3 regions of the Pantoea sp. X-Soil-ISGK-275 genome follow, and region 2 is predicted to be linked to each of the others. Evidence: predicted binding sites of a transcription regulator. Region 2 holds the regulator's gene; each other region holds the start of a gene.
The links. Region 2 encodes PurR, which represses purine synthesis genes. Its sites were predicted from a motif close to CANGCAAACGTTTGCNTG; they were not measured.
Positions count from the first base shown of each region.

Region 1: AC6I8A_RS01980 (nucleoside-specific channel-forming protein Tsx) is a predicted target of PurR. The motif match lies at 2,406-2,423, and genes of this name have one in related genera.
Region 3: pyrC (dihydroorotase) is a predicted target of PurR. The motif match lies at 3,013-3,030, and genes of this name have one in related genera.

Region 1 covers NZ_AP035976.1:450,653-456,016, reverse strand. Annotated here, with positions in the region: gene AC6I8A_RS01995 (helix-turn-helix domain-containing protein) at 1-148, opposite strand, end outside; gene AC6I8A_RS01990 (response regulator) at 314-973, shown strand; gene AC6I8A_RS01985 (sensor histidine kinase) at 970-2,328, shown strand; gene AC6I8A_RS01980 (nucleoside-specific channel-forming protein Tsx) at 2,663-3,529, shown strand; gene yjdN (VOC family metalloprotein YjdN) at 3,653-4,084, opposite strand; gene AC6I8A_RS01970 (LysR family transcriptional regulator) at 4,163-5,065, opposite strand; gene AC6I8A_RS01965 (amidohydrolase) at 5,179-5,364, shown strand, end outside.
Region 2 covers NZ_AP035976.1:1,892,461-1,897,824, reverse strand. Annotated here, with positions in the region: gene AC6I8A_RS08860 (C40 family peptidase) at 42-833, shown strand; gene cydH (cytochrome bd-I oxidase subunit CydH) at 890-979, opposite strand; gene purR (HTH-type transcriptional repressor PurR) at 1,254-2,279, shown strand; gene punR (DNA-binding transcriptional activator PunR) at 2,276-3,187, opposite strand; gene punC (purine nucleoside transporter PunC) at 3,298-4,500, shown strand; gene cfa (cyclopropane fatty acyl phospholipid synthase) at 4,812-5,364, shown strand, end outside.
Region 3 covers NZ_AP035976.1:1,661,046-1,666,409, forward strand. Annotated here, with positions in the region: gene solA (N-methyl-L-tryptophan oxidase) at 1-534, opposite strand, end outside; gene bssS (biofilm formation regulator BssS) at 641-895, opposite strand; gene AC6I8A_RS07705 (hypothetical protein) at 1,173-1,442, opposite strand; gene dinI (DNA damage-inducible protein I) at 1,586-1,831, opposite strand; gene pyrC (dihydroorotase) at 1,900-2,946, opposite strand; gene AC6I8A_RS07720 (lipoprotein) at 3,082-3,645, opposite strand; gene grxB (glutaredoxin 2) at 3,757-4,404, opposite strand; gene mdtH (multidrug efflux MFS transporter MdtH) at 4,494-5,364, opposite strand, start outside.

The sequences.
Region 1 (5,364 bases), 1.4 Mb from region 2:
GCGAAAAACCGGTGTGCTGACGGAACAGACGTTGCAGATGCCAGCGGGAGTATCCCGAGCGGCGTGCTACTTCATCCAGATGAAGATCGTGCCCTAAGTTATTCTCTATCCAGTCCAGCAAACTACGGATAAATTCGCGCTGATTCATGGGATTCTCCTGCGTTGGCAATGTGTCCAGTGCCGCCACAATAGCGCGTTAAATTTATCCCTTAATTAGCAGAAAATTAGCGCAGAATTAGCAAGCGGGAAAACGGGTATAATTCTGGCCTAATTATCTGTCGCTACACTGCGTTCAGTTGAGTTGGAGGGCATCATGCGTGTGCTGCTGGTAGAAGATGACGAAATGATTGGCGCGAATCTGCAGCAAGCGCTGGAAGCGGCAGGTTGGTCAGTGGATTGGGTACGCGACGGCGTCTATGCCAGCAATGCCTGGGCCGAAGGCGGCTATACCTGCGTGTTGCTGGATCTTGGCTTGCCGCGTGAAGATGGCTTGCAGGTGCTGCGACGAGCGCGCACGCGCGGCGACATGACGCCGGTGCTGGTGCTCACCGCCCGCGATACCGTGCAGCAGCGCATTCAGGGATTGGACAGCGGCGCGGATGACTATTTGCTGAAACCCTTTGATCTGCAAGAGGTGCTGGCACGTATGCGCGCCATTACCCGCCGTCGCCACGGTGCGGCAGATTCTCTGCTCGGCAGCGGCGACGTGCAGATCGACATCATGACGCGCGAAGTGTTGTATAAAGGCCAGCGCGAACAGCTCACCGCACGTGAATATGCCCTGCTCTACGCCTTGCTGGAGCGGCCCGGCGCCATCCTTTCACGCGAACAGTTAGAAAACCGCATTTACGGCTGGGGCGAAGAGGTCAGCAGCAACGCGGTGGATGTACTGATTCACGGTATGCGCCGCAAACTGGATAACGAAGTGATCCGCAACGTACGCGGACTTGGCTGGCGGGTACCGGCAATATGAAACCTTTCACCTTTATGCGCTCGCTGCGTAACAAACTGCTCGCCACGCTGGTGATTCTGCATCTGGCGATGATCGGCGGCGTCACCTGGTATTTCTATCACTGCTACGGCGACATGATGGGTACCATGAAGGACGATCAGCTCGCCAAGATCGCTGATGCCTGGGCCAGCAGCCAACGCATGCCGGCGCTGATGCCGATGGTGATGCATGAAGAGAAACTCAAAAGCACCTATATCGTTCAGCTGTGGGACGAAAGCAACCATCTGCGCGCCAGCTCGTGGCCGGGCCTGCATGCGCCATTGCAGCTGAAAAAAGGCTGGACCGATTTGAAAGTCGGGGATTGTGGCGACGACTGCGAATGGCGTGTTTACACGCGGCCCGGCGAGCTGGGCAGTGAAATCGGCAATATTCAGGTGCTGCATAATATCGGCTACATGAAAAGTATCATGGTCAAGCGAGCGCTCTCCGCCATCATTCCGTTGGTGCTGATGATGCCGCTCTCACTGATCGTGATATGGCTGGTGGTGCGGGCGATAACGCGTGATTTACGCGTGGCGTCGCGCCATATCGCAGCCCAGGAAACGCTGCATCCGCATAGCGTTTCACCTGATGGTTTACCGGACGAAGTGCTGCCGCTGGTGGCAGCTTACAACGCCTTGCTGGATAGACTGCGCGCGGCCTGGTCATCGCAGCGTCAGTTCCTCGAAGATGCGGCGCATGAGCTGCGCACGCCGGTCACCGCCGTGACCTTGCAGCTGGAGAATCTGCGGCAACATATTCAACCCGGAGAAGCCCGCCGCCAGTTCGATCAGCTGGAAGCGGGCGTAACGCGCACGCGCCATCTGGTGACGCAGCTGCTGAATATCTCGCGTCAGGAAGATCAATCGGTGGTCGCCACGGTGGAAAGCATCGAGCTGGACGACCTGCTGAAAGAGAGCATTGAGCAGTTGATGGTGGTGGCAGATAAGCGCGGCATTGATATCGGCTTTAACGGCACCACCCATTATCGCCTGCACGCCAGCCGCTCCGATCTGCGAAGCCTGTTTGATAACCTGATCGGCAATGCGATGCTGCACACGCCGGAAGGCAGCCTGGTCGATGTGCTGCTGCATCGCGTCGGTAATCACACCGTGGTGGATATTGTCGATAACGGGCCCGGCATGGCGGAATCCTTTATCGAACGCGCCTTTGACCGCTTCACCCGTTCGCCGGACGTGCAGGCGCAAGGCAGCGGCTTGGGCTTATCGATTGTGCGCAGTGTGGCGCAAAAGCATCAGATGCAAGTTGCGCTGTCGAACCGCCACGATCAACAGGGCCAGATTGCCGGCCTGCAGGTACGCGTTACCCTCCCATAACCCGTAGGGTCGCCATTCATGGCGACCATGCAACCTATCGCACCATTCTCTCAACCCCTTTTTCCCGACGAACGCGACACGTAAACGGTTGCGGGGTTCCGTTCGCCTCACGGTCTTTATGTGATAACGATCACATTTCCAGTGAATCAAACTGCAACACTTTTTGACAAACGTGACCAAAATCTATTTTCTATGCCTCTGTTACAGGCACATTACGCAAGCTTGAAAATCTGGCGACACAGACCGGATACGACAACTCACTGCCCATCCCCTGGGATCAATTTCACCCGATCGCGGCGACGGCCCGGCGATCAAAAGCATGTGGTTAACAATAATGAAATATAAAGCGTTGATAGCAGGGGCCTTATTGGCCAGCAGCTGGACTGGTGCGGCACAAGCGGCAGACAGCGATCCGCAGTACGTTTCTGACTGGTGGCATCAGAGCGTGAACGTGGTGGGCAGCTACCACACCCGTTTTGGACCCCAGTTCAACAACGACGTGTATCTGGAATACGAAGCCTTTGCTAAAAAGGATTGGTTCGATTTCTACGGCTACCTCGATCTGACCAACTTCTTCGGCGTGGGCAACAGCAACGCCAACGGCGTGTTCGACCACGGTTCGCCGATGTTCATGGAAATTGAGCCACGTTTCTCCATCGATAAGCTGACCGGCACCGATCTCTCCTTTGGTCCGTTTAAAGAGTGGTACTTCGCCAACAACTACATCTATGACATGGGTCGCAACAGCGATAGCCGTCAGAACACCTGGTACATGGGTCTCGGCACTGACATCGATACGCACAGCGATATCGGCCTGTCGCTGAACGTTTACGCGAAATACCAGTGGGAAAACTACGGTGCGGCGAACGAAAACAGCTGGGATGGTTACCGCTTCAAGGTGAAATACTTTGTGCCGATTACCGATCTGTGGGGCGGCAAGCTGAGCTACATCGGCTTCACCAACTTCGACTGGGGTTCCGATCTGCGTGATAAGTCCGATCGTTCACGCACCAGCAACTCGATTGCATCGAGCCACATTCTGTCGCTGAACTACGATCACTGGCATGTTTCAACCGTGGCGCGTTATTTCCACAACGGCGGCCAGTGGGCTGACGGCCAGGAGGTGAACTTCGGTAACGGTCCGTTTGAAGTGAAATCGACTGGCTGGGGTTACTATTTGGTGGTGGGTTACAACTTCTAAGTTGTTGGTTTCCCTCACCCTAACCCTCTCCCACAAGTGGGAGAGGGAACAGATCGTGCCCCTACCTACTCTCTCTCCCGCTTGCGGGAGAGGGCTGGGTGAGGGCTAGCGCGCACCCTATACTCAAATCTGCGGCTTATACGCATTCACCATCCACGGTACGCCGAACTTATCGGTCAACATGCCAAAGCCATTGGCCCAGAACGTCGGTGCCCAGCTTTTCGTCACTTCACCGCCCGCTGACAACGCCTCAAACCAACGCTTGCCTTGCGCCTCATCCGGCGTGGATAAACTCACGGCAAAACCGCCATACGCCGCCTGCGGTGCGCCATCGCTCATCATCAATTCGCCCTGACCGATGCGCAGGTGGGCATGCATAATCTGCTCCGGCGAAAAGCTCACGCCCGAGATACAACCTTCGTCCTCCACCGGCGTTTCATCCGGCATATCGCCATAAGTCATCTTGAACAGAAGCTCGCCGTCGGTGGCGTCGAGGTAGAAGGCAATCGCCTCTTCGCAGCGACCGCTGTAAAAAACATACGGGGTAACTTGCATGCTCTGTACTCCATAAAGGGAACGTCCCCTGCAAGTGTAGTGCACATTATTTATACCGTTGCGAGCCAGGCCGCACTCTTACCTTTGCTGACAGTAGCGCCGAAACAGCTGCGCCATGTAGGCGCTCATCGGTGTCAGCGCGGTGTCTTTGCGCTGGATAAGGTAGAAAGTGGCTTTCGGTAAGGGTTCGTCGAGCTCGAGGGAGATCAGCTGGCCGCCGTGCGTCGGGTCTTCAATCACATCGCGCGAAATAATGCTGACGAAATCGCTCTGTGCCACCAGGCTGGTGCAGGCCATAAAGGTCTCGCAGGTGACGACGATTTTCGGTGCCATGCCGCGCTCGCCAAACAGATCGTGCAGCAGCCGATAATAGCTTCCCTGCGGCGTCGGCATGGTCCAGTCGCAGTGCTGCAACTCAGCCAGCGTGCGCGCGTGCGCCATCGGATGTCCTTTGCGCATCACCACCTGATAATCACGCTCCATCAGCCGTTCAAACACCAATTCCTGATCGAGATGATTTTTATCATAGGTATTGATGGTGAAATCCAGTTCGCCCTGGCGCAGTTCATGCACCATCGAAACCAGCTGACCTTCAACAATCCGCACCTTAACCAGCGGATACTCGCGATGAAATTGATTAATCACCTGCGGCATGACGGTGCGCGCAATACTGCCGCCCACGCCGATGTTAACGCGCCCGCCGGCTAATCCCAGCCGCTGCTGAATATCTTCCTGCGCTACCCGCAACTCTTCCAGTATCAGGCTGGCATGCTGAAAAAAGTTATCACCGATATCGGTCAGCGTTACGCCCTGCTGTCGCCGCTCGAACAGGCGTGCGCCCAGCGCCAGCTCCAGTTCCTGAATCGCTTTGGTCAGCGCAGGCTGTGAAAGCCCGGACAAGCGGCTGGCGGCGCGAATACTGCCCTGACGTGCCACGTCAACAAACGCGCGCAGCTGATGAAGTTTGAGGTTCGCAGACATAGTTTGATGATAACCGTTGTTTATCAGTAGCAAGATATTCGCATCTTATGCGCGGCAAAACCAATGTGTAGATTCGGATGAATGCATAAAAAACCAACACAAAGGACATGCCGATGAAAACCCTTTCTGACCTCGTCAACGCGCGCATCCCGCAGATGCAGGCCTGGCGACGCGATCTGCACCACTTTGCCGAATCGGGCTGGCTGGAGTTCCGCACCGCCACGTTGGTGGCTGAAGAGCTGCATCGTCTTGGTTATCAACTCAAACTGGGCCGCGAGGTGATCGATGCCGACTCGCGC
Region 2 (5,364 bases):
CAGTCTGCTTTCATTCAGCCTGCTTAACCTGTAACCGGATTATGCGTCTACTAATTACGCTTTTCATACTGGCTTTCGCCCAACTGTTTTTTAATGTGGCTGCTGCATCTCCGCATGCGCCCGTTAATGCCAGTTCGCTTAAAGCAGAGAAAAAGAGCGCACGTGAAGACGAGCGCCGCAAACGACGCCCGGTGAAAACCACCACCAAAAAATCGCGCCTGACAGCTGTTCAAAAATTCAAACTCAAAAAACAGACCAAAACAGAAACCGCGCTGCACAAGACCACCAGCAAAAAATCCCCGCTGAAACTTTCTGCTAAGAAATACGGTCATCAACGTCTAGCGAAGAAAACACCTGAGATCGCCGTCGATGATGAAGCGTTAGCGCTGACCGGCATCAAAATGAGTAAGGCGCACCGCCAGCGTTATCAAAAGGCGCGTGAAACGGCGATGACCAAATTGATGGGCCAACTCGGCAAACCCTATCAATGGGGCGGTGCTTCGCCACATACCGGTTTCGACTGCAGCGGCTTAGTGTGGTACGCCTATAAAGATCTGGTGAAATTCAAACTGCCACGCACCGCTAATGAGATGTATCACCTGCGCGATGCGGCACCGATTAAACGTGAAATGCTCGAGAAAGGCGATTTGGTGTTCTTCCGCATCAATAATCGCGGCACTGCCGATCATGTGGGCGTGTATCTCGGCAACGGGAAATTCATTCAGTCGCCGCGTACCGGCAAAGATATTCAGATCAGCGCATTGGGTGAGGATTACTGGCAGAAACACTATGTGGGCGCGCGTCGCATGATGACGCCAAAAACTATTCGCTAGTTGTTGCGCAACAATCATAAAAAAGCCGGATGCTGTTCTCAGCTCCGGCTTTTTTGTTAATGCATGATCGCGGTAAAGCTGAAGGCGATAATCATCAAAAGTGCGCCAACAGTGGTCATTAGCGCCAGTTTCAGGTCGGTATTCATCACAACTCCTTAGTCACACAATTATTAGGGTTAAAGCGATTTTCGCACAGCAATGGGCAAAAATCTCGTGTTATACGCATCAGCTTGCTAGAATCGCCGCCTTTCGTTGCGCAACAGATTTTGCGCATGCTGTATCAACAGCGTGATGAAGTGATTTCGCCTGCTAAAACACACCGTTTTGCCCGCTTTTTTGGGCTGTAAAAGCATTAGCAGACGCAAACGTTTAACAATATACTTATCAGTAAGTTGCGATAAGCCCAGGAGTACCATTTTCATGGCAACAATTAAAGATGTCGCAAAACGCGCGGGTGTCTCAACCACCACGGTTTCGCATGTCATCAACAAAACGCGTTTCGTTGCGGAAGAGACGCGTAACGCCGTATGGGAAGCGATCAAAGAATTACACTACTCGCCGAGTGCCGTGGCGCGTAGTCTCAAAGTCAATCACACCAAAACCTTGGGTCTGCTGGCGACCTCCAGCGAAGCGCCCTACTTCGCTGAAATTATCGAAGCGGTGGAGAACCGGTGTTTCGAACGCGGCTATACGCTGATTCTCGGCAATGCGCACAACGATCTGCAAAAGCAGCGCGCTTACCTGTCGATGATGGCGCAAAAGCGCGTCGATGGATTGCTGGTGATGTGTTCGGAATATCCAGACGATTTGCTGCAGATGCTGGAAGAGAACCGCAATATCCCAATGGTGGTGATGGATTGGGGCGCGTCACGCGGTGATTTCACCGATACCGTGCAGGACAATGCGTTTCAGGGCGGCTATCTCGCCGGGCGTTATCTGATTGAACGTGGTCATCGCGATATCGGTGCCATTCCCGGCCAGATGGAGCGCAACACCGGCGGCGGACGTCACGCTGGCTTCCTGCAGGCGATGAGCGAAGCGGGCATCACGGTGCGTCCGGAATGGGTGGTTCAGGGCGACTTTGAACCTGAATCGGGCTATCAGGCGATGCAGCAGATTTTAAATCAGAAACAGCGTCCAACTGCGGTGTTCTGCGGCGGCGATATCATGGCGATGGGCGCGATTTGCGCTGCTGATGAGATGGGTTTGCGCGTGCCGCAGGATATCTCAGTCATTGGCTACGATAACGTGCGCAACGCGCGCTATTTCACTCCAGCGCTGACCACCGTGCATCAGCCAAAAGCCGAACTGGGTGAAAAAGCGCTGGAAATGCTGCTGGATCGCATCACCAGCAAGCGTGAAGATCCGCAAACCATCGAAGTCCAGCCAACGCTGATTGAACGCCGTTCGGTGGCGTACGGTCCATTCCGCGACTATCGTCGCTAAGCCGACACTTCGCTGAGCCATTCATGGTTCAGCGTTTCAGCATCCCCGAGATAAGCCAGTAACCACTCCAGCGCCGGTGACGCGCGCTGTTCTGACCAGCTGACGCAGCACGGACTGTCCGGAAAGGCCTGCGGCAGTGCCAGTTCCACCAGTTTATGGCTGTCCAGCAGCGGACGCGCCAGATGGCCCGGCACCATTCCAACGCACAATCCTGCCAGCAAACAATCCATCCCGGTTTCCCACTCCGGCACCACCAACCGCCGCTGATTATCCAGCGTCCACGTCATACGGCGCGGCAACGCACGCGAGGTATCTTCCAGCACCAGCGATGGCCACGCCCGTAATGTTTCATCATCCAGTTCCGTGCTGTTGACCAGCGGATGGTCGGGACTCACCACACAGCGCCAGTTCAGCGCGCCCATATCCTGAAAGGCAAAACGTCCACCCACCGGGATCGCCTGGGTCGCGCCAATCGCCACATCAACCCGGCCATCAGCCAACGCATCCCATACGCCGTTGAACACTTCGTAGCTGATAATCAGCTCCATATCGGGAAAATGGCGATAGAAATCCTTCACTAACTGCCGCGTGCGCTGCGGTTTAACAATGCAGTCAACCGCGATACTTAGCTCCCCGCGCCAGCCATTCGCCAGTTGCTGACACTGTCGACGGGTTGCCAGCATTTTTTTGATAACAGATCGTCCTTCACGTACAAAATGCTCCCCCGCCGGTGTCATCACCACTTCGCGGTGCTGACGCTCAAAAAGCGGCACCGCCAGCCAGCTTTCCAGCTGTCGCACGGTATAGCTGACGGCAGAAGGCACGCGATGCAGCTCCTGCGCGGCCGCACTAAAACTGCCGGTGCGCGCCACCGCATCTACCACTTCAAGCGCATATTCTGACCACATAATTTTGCCTTCAAAAAATTTAACAGCACTATGCAAATATTAGCGTTTCACAAAGCGCGTTGCATCCTTTTACACTCCCCGGCGTTCAACCTGCCCAAAAGAGAATCAACATGTTGTCGTCTAAAGCATTTATGCCTTATCTCGCCGTGCTCAGCATGCTCGGCTTTCTTGCCACGGATATGTATTTACCCGCCTTTGGCGATATGCAGCGTGATTTCGCTAGCGCACCTGGCACCATCAGCGCCAGCCTGAGTCTGTTTCTCGGCGGTTTCGCCTGTGCCCAGGTTTTTTGGGGGCCGCTGTCGGATCGTTACGGGCGTAAACCGATTTTGCTAGCGGGGTTAGCCATCTTCGCCCTTGGTTGTCTGGGGATGCTTTGGGTGACCGATGTGCGCCTGATGCTGGCACTGCGTTTTGTGCAGGCAATTGGTGTCTGTGCGGCTGCCGTAAGCTGGCAGGCGCTGGTGGTGGATCACTATCCAAAAGCCAAAGCCAATAAAGTGTTTGCCACGATTATGCCGCTGGTTGCGCTGTCTCCGGCGCTGGCACCGCTGCTCGGCGCCTGGCTTATCGGCCACTTCCACTGGCGCAGCATCTTTATCACACTAACGCTGGTTGCCGTGGTGCTACTGATCGGTACGCTGCAGTTAACCTCGCCTAAGCGCGAGAAAGTGGCGTCAGGTAAACAACCCGGCTGGTTGACCTTGCTGGGTACTCGCGTTTACAGCGGTAACGTCTTGATCTACTCGGCCTGTTCGGCGAGCTTTTTCGCCTGGCTGACGGGCTCACCTTTCATTCTCGCCGCTGCTGGCCTGACGCCGGGTGATATTGGCCTGAGCTATATTCCGCAGACCATTGCGTTTCTGATTGGTGGCTTTGGCTGCCGCACGCTGTTAAATCGCTATCAGGGCGCGCAACTGCTGCCGTGGTTGCTGGTGCTGTATAGCCTGAGCATCCTGAGTTTGTTTGTCATCGCCCTGATGCCATCAGCGCCGCTGTTTGTGCTGTTGATGCCTTTCTGCGGCATGGCGCTGGCCAATGGCGCGATCTATCCAATTGTGGTTGCCAGCGCATTAGCGCCCTTCCCGCATGCCACCGGTAAAGCCGCAGGATTACAGAACTTATTCCAGTTAGGATTGTGCTTTGTAGCCAGCCTGCTGGTCTCCGCCGGCCTTGAACAGGCGCTGTTCAACACCACGTTAGTGATGGTCGCTACTGTGGTACTGGCGTGGGTGGGCTTTGTCTGCCAGCGAACGGTAAACGCACAAAGTGATATTGCCCACACTTCCCGTCCCTGCGAAGATAATCTCTAAGCCAGCGCTTTTCGTTAGCAAACTAACGATAACCCGTTGAATATTGACCCACGTGAGCATATACTCAGTGGGTCAGTAATTCTGTATTAAATCAATAATATAAATGTAATACCTTTAGCGACCCTGTCGCGGGATGGCGTCTGCACATTATCCGGTGCGGCGACCCACTTTTCTGCTCAAATTCATACCTCTGTACTACGTCGTACAACGTCGGATTTCTGGCGCACGGATTTTCCGTGAGTTCTCTCACAGGTCTTGGGAAATTGGCTATTCTTTTTCTCAGGTTCAGATCTGAAGGTGATGGAGAAGCTATGAGTTCATCTGTTATAGAAGAAGTGAGCCTTGAAGAAAACCATTGGTATCGGATCGTCAATGAACTGCTAGAGCGGGCTGATATTGCAGTTAATGGCACTCGTCCCTGGGATATTCAGGTAAAGCATCCAGATTTTTTTAAACGCGTTCTCGAGGAAGGATCGCTCGGATTAGGTGAAAGTTACATGGATGGTTGGTGGGAGTGCGAACAGCTCGATATGTTCTTCCATCGCGTTTTAAAACACCATCTGGATAAACAATTACCTCGGCATTTTAAAGATACGTTGCGCATCGCCGCCGCGCGTCTCACTAATTTGCAATCAAAAAAACGCGCCTGGATTGTGGGTAAAGAGCATTACGACCTTGGTAATGATCTCTTCTCACTGATGCTTGATCCTTACATGCAATATTCCTGCGGCTACTGGAAAGATGCTGATACCCTGGAAAACGCGCAGCAAGCCAAACTGGATATGATTTGCCGCAAGTTGCAACTTGAACCGGGCATGACGCTGCTGGATATCGGTTGTGGCTGGGGCGGATTAGCAGAATATG
Region 3 (5,364 bases), 230 kb from region 2:
GCCATCGCGACCCATATCTGTCACCGGGCAGTTAAACAGCTGCGCGCATCCGGCTTGTTCCGCCAGCTGCACCCAGCTGCGCACCGCCTGCTCGCATTTGAGGAAGCCGGAGTTAGGCTCGAACACGCCAATATAGCCATCTGGCACCGTGAACTGCGGCCAGCGCGCGCGCACTTCATCGGCTTGCAGGATTTTCACATCCAGCTGCCACGCTTTCGCGCTATCGATAACATTTTGAATAAAGGTGGAGGTGATAGGCGCTAAGTTGAGGATGCCGCTGCGATGCATGATGCGATCGCCGCTCTGGCGTTCCAGTTCATCCCACAGCGTCTGCGCGCGCAGCACCAGCGGCACGTAACGTTCACCTTCGCCATAAGCATGGCGAATCAGGCGGGTTTCGCCATGATGCGTGCCCTGGCTGTGCGGGGGATGGGCGCTATCAATCATTAGCACTGATAAGCCAGCCTGCGTGGCGTAAAACCCGGCTGCTGCGCCTACCGAACCGCTTCCCACCACAATCAGATCATAAACCATAACGACATCACTCCAGCAAAACGGTGAAATTTTTCAACAGCATATCAAAAGAGAGCGCCCATGAAAAAGGCACCCTGTTGGGTGCCCTTTCACGCGATAGTAGAAGTTAATGCTTTTGATTGTCGCGTAGATACTGCTCGGTAGACTCTATTTTTGCAATGCCAGCTTCGAGAAGTGAGATAAACTGTCTGGCAACATCAGTAGTCAGCCAGTAGGTCGGGCCCACGTCAGCTTCTTCTTCTTTCTGCCCCTGCGAGGAGAGCGAGTGCAGGCGAATCATCATGGCGTCATAACTGTCTACGGTGCTGATATCCCATCCTACCAACGGATGAGTCTGGATGACGTCTTTATTTCTGTCCATTATAACCTCCGTATTACTCGTTAAACGAAGTGCTTCTTGAGGTTCAATGCGGCTGTATCGTGCACTAGCGAAACAATTATAACATGAAATAGCGAGTACAATAGTTAAAAGGTATGACGAACCTAATCAGAGTGAAAATAAACGCACTTCACATTGACGTTATAGCGAATAATAAAATGCCCGAAACGTCAGGCATTTTATTGGAAATATTATTGGCAGTAGTGACGAAATTATCGGCTTTTGTAAGAGGAAACTTTAGGCCGAAAAAGAGAATCTTTTAGGCGTGTGGCTCGCTTGGCAGCAGGCCGTGACGTTTCTGAATCTCTTCCGCTAGCCGGGTAAAATGCTGCTGTAACTGCTCGTCATGGTTCTGGTTTTGCGCTTCCAGCGTCAGGTTGTGGACCAGCAACTGATTGGCGCGATCGTCGAGACAGAAGGTCAAGGTGGCAAACGCATTTTCTAATACGGTTAAGCGGCGCTGTTGCTCAGCAATAAATGCCAGCAACTCTCCGAAGGTCATCGCCTCTTCTGGTTTTTCAGTAGTCATGTAAAACACCTCCTGTAAGCATGACGAGGCAAGAATAGGGGATCGTTTAACATGAGTCTAGATGCAGGCAGTTTTTCTGGCGAGAGGGAAATAAAAACAAAAAAGCCGGGTGGCGAAACCCGGCAAAAACGGCACAGTGGCTGTTAATCGTTATTAAACCAGTCGTCAGCGCTTTCCCAGGTTTCTTGTAACAGTTCGCTGATGCGTTCGCGTGACTCTTTGCAGCCACCAAACACGCTAAGTTGGTTGCCGCCGGCATAACGCACTTTGACGTGATGATCGTCGTCAGGGAAATCCTGCGTAATGCGACGGACCAGTTCGATGCTGAGTGCATCCAGTGCACCTGCAGGAAGGGGCGAAGTTTTTGCTACGGTAATTTCAACGCGCATAGAAGCCTCCGGAATAATATACTGTTTATTTGTACAGTATATTTATCCCGAAGGCAAGCAGCAGAAAATTATTCTTTGATGCGCCAGTTCAGCGTCTCACCGGCAAGGAAAGGCACCAGCGTGTCATCCGCCAGGGCAATGCTCTCTTCAACCTGCCAGGATTCACGCACCAGCGTCAGCGTGCCTTCATTCAGCGGCAAACCATAGAAGTTCGCGCCGTTCTCTGAGCAGAAGGCTTCAAAATGTTCCAGCGCCTTCAGCTCCTCAAACACCGTGGCGTAAGCAGGCAAGGAGGTCGGCGCATTGAACACACCGGCGCAGCCGCAACTTGCTTCTTTCAGGTGACGCAGATGGGGGGCGGTATCGGTACCGAGGAATACGCGACGATTACCGCTGGCGACCAGCTTACGCAGCGCTTCCTGATGAATATTGCGTTTCAAAATCGGCAAGCAGTAGAGATGCGGACGCACACCGCCAACCAGCATGTGGTTGCGGTTGAACATCAGGTGTTGTGGCGTGATGGTGGCGCCCAGCAACTCGTTTCCTGCCGCCAGATACTCCGCTGCTTCTTTGGTGGTGATGTGCTCCATCACCACTTTTAGTGCCGGGAACTGTTTGCGCAGCGGCTCCAGCACAGTTTCAATAAAGCGCGCTTCGCGATCAAAAATATCGATATGGGAATCGGTCACTTCACCGTGCACCAGCATGGGCATGCCGATCTGCTGCATGCGATCCAGCACCTTCGCGATCGCGGCGATATTGGTCACGCCGTGGCTGGAGTTGGTGGTGGCATGCGCAGGGTAGAGTTTGGCAGCGGTAAAAGTGCCGTCACGGAAGCCGCGTTCGATCTCATCGGGATCGAGTGAGTCGGTGAGATAGCAGGTCATCAGCGGAGTAAAAGCATGCTCAGCAGGTAACGCAGCCATGATGCGCTCGCGGTAAGCCACGGCAGCGGCCACGCTGATAACCGGTGGAACCAGGTTCGGCATGACAATCGCTCGACCATTCACTGCGCTGGTATAAGGCAGTACGGCGTTGAGCATCGCGCCATCGCGCAGATGAATATGCCAGTCGTCAGGGCGGCGGATGGTAATTTGCTGAGGTTGGGCTGTCATTCAAAAAGACTCCGGCTGAGAAGAAAACGAGAGGCGCGTTTAGGCCGGGGAGTAATCATAAGGATGTGGGCAACCGTTTGCACGGGATTTTATTGTGACAAACAAAAACCGCACCCGAAGGTGCGGCTACGCGGATTAATCAGTAAACGGAATCACCAATTGTCCCGGTTTCACTTCTATCCCTTTAGCGAGTTTCTTCGCCAGCGCTTCTCCTTTACTGCGGTCTGCGCTCAGCACGTAGGCGGGTTTCTCATTGAAATAACGCTTTAGCGACTCATTGAGATAAGGCGTTAGGGTTTTCATGATCGACGCCATTTTTTCTGGCTGCACCTGCGCATCGACAATCTCCATGTCATGCAGATAAATCGCGCCTTCCTGCGCGTTGTAAACCGGCTGCGCCTTCATCTTCAGCAGCATTTCGGCCTGCTGCGGACCAAACAGCGAGCTGACATTGATATTGGCTTTACCTGAGAGGGTGATTTTGCCAGGTTCTTCACGGCCAATCTGGCTGTTGAGATCGCTCAGCACAATGTGTGCATTCACCAGCCCGGAAACGCCGATGTCTTTTTCGAAGTTATTGCGCTTTTGCAGCGCCTGATTCACTTCCTGTTCGCTGATAGTGTATTGCGTCAATTGGTTACAGCCGCTGAGTAGCACGGCAAAAAGCAGGGCGACAAGCCCGGTAAACGCCTTTTTCATATAATCCTCATCCTGATCGAAACGGCAAAACAACGATAGCCTGCCTTAATCAGCGGCACCTGTCACCAGGAGAGGGATGAGAAGCGCCGTGGCGCTTCTCATGGATGAGGATTATGCAGCGATGGAGGAGAGCAGATTGACCTGAGTTTGTTTCGCCATATTATCGCGATAATCGGCAACGCGGCTTGGCCACTCAATACCATTGACCAGCGTTAAGGAGCGCAGCAGCGGGAACAGATGAATATCATCTTCTGAAAGTTCGCCATTGACCGCATTGGGCTTGACGATCAGTTTGTCGAGCTGGCGCAGATCATCGCTGATGTTTTTGATCAAGCCCGGCGCGTGTTTACGCAACTCGCCGAAATCCCCGACGCTGGCCTGCTTCTTCTCGCTAAAGTAGCTGCGCGCTTCCGGCGTAGCGAATTCGGCAAAGGAGGCATCGGCGATGCGCGGCAACAGCAACTTGTTGACGTAGCCATTCACATGGCGCAGCCAGTCGCTAATCGCCGGATTGCTTTTGCCATTCAGCAGCGGTTCGTGATCGTATTTATCCACCAGCCGCACAATATCCATACTTTCCGGCACCGCGCTGCCATCAGCCTTTTGCAGAATCGGCGCCATTTTCTGGCCGATCAGTTTTTTCGGCGTTTGCTCGTCGTCATTCAACATAACGATGAGTTCTAACGGCAGATTTTTTAAGCCGAAAATCATGCGTGCTTTGACGCAGAAAGGGCAGTGATCGTAGATGTAGAGTTTCATCCCGTTTCTCCTGTGGTTCTAAGGGTGACGGAGGTCACCCTTTTTTCGGACGTGCGGGAAGTATGGAAGAGATCTGTGGCAGGGGCAAACTAGCTGCTGAAAATTGCTGGCGCCACCGAACGCGGCTGGAACTGCCACCACAGCGCCAAAAGGGTGATCATCCCGACGCTGCTCAGCAGCATCCACGGCAGTTCCGGCAGCGCCCATTGCTGGCCCATATCGAACATCCAGCCACCACCGGAGTAGCCGATCAAACCGCCAATCGCGAGGCCGAGACGGCTGAAGCCCATGTAGCTACCGCGTGCGCGGGAGCTGGCGAGCGAAGCGCTGAGCGTTTCACGCGCCGGTTCAGCAATGATCGAGCCGAGATAAAAGATGGCGATCAGTATAAACAGCGACGGCAGCGAGTCGGTCATGCCAACCGGCAACAGACTGAACGTCATCAGGAACAAACCGGCCATTAGACGCGTTTCCAGGCGGAAGCGTTTTTCGCTCCAGCGTGCCAGTGGATAAAGCAGGCTTAATGACAGTAGCGCTTCAATGGCGTACATCCACTTCACCGCAGCAGGCGCACCGGCCACCTGATTCACCATCACCGGTAACATCAACATCACCTGCACGGCGAGAATGTAGTAACCGGTTAATGTCAGCACATACAGTCGAAAACGCTTATCCTGCCAGACGCGTTGCATCCCTTCACGCATCGCAATGCGTTCTGTTGAGATACGCCACGCCGGTAACCAAATGGCGTTGAACAGCGCAGCAGCGACGAACACCGCCGCGCCAACCCAGCACACCAGGCGGAAATCCCACGCCAGCAGCCAGCTACCAATCAGCGCCCCCAGCACCGCACCGGCGCTGTCCTGCATCATCAGCAGGGAGAAGAAGCGGCCGCGATCGCGTGCGCGCACCAGTTTCATCACCAGTGCGCTGCGTGGCGGGTCAAACAGCGTGCCGCCA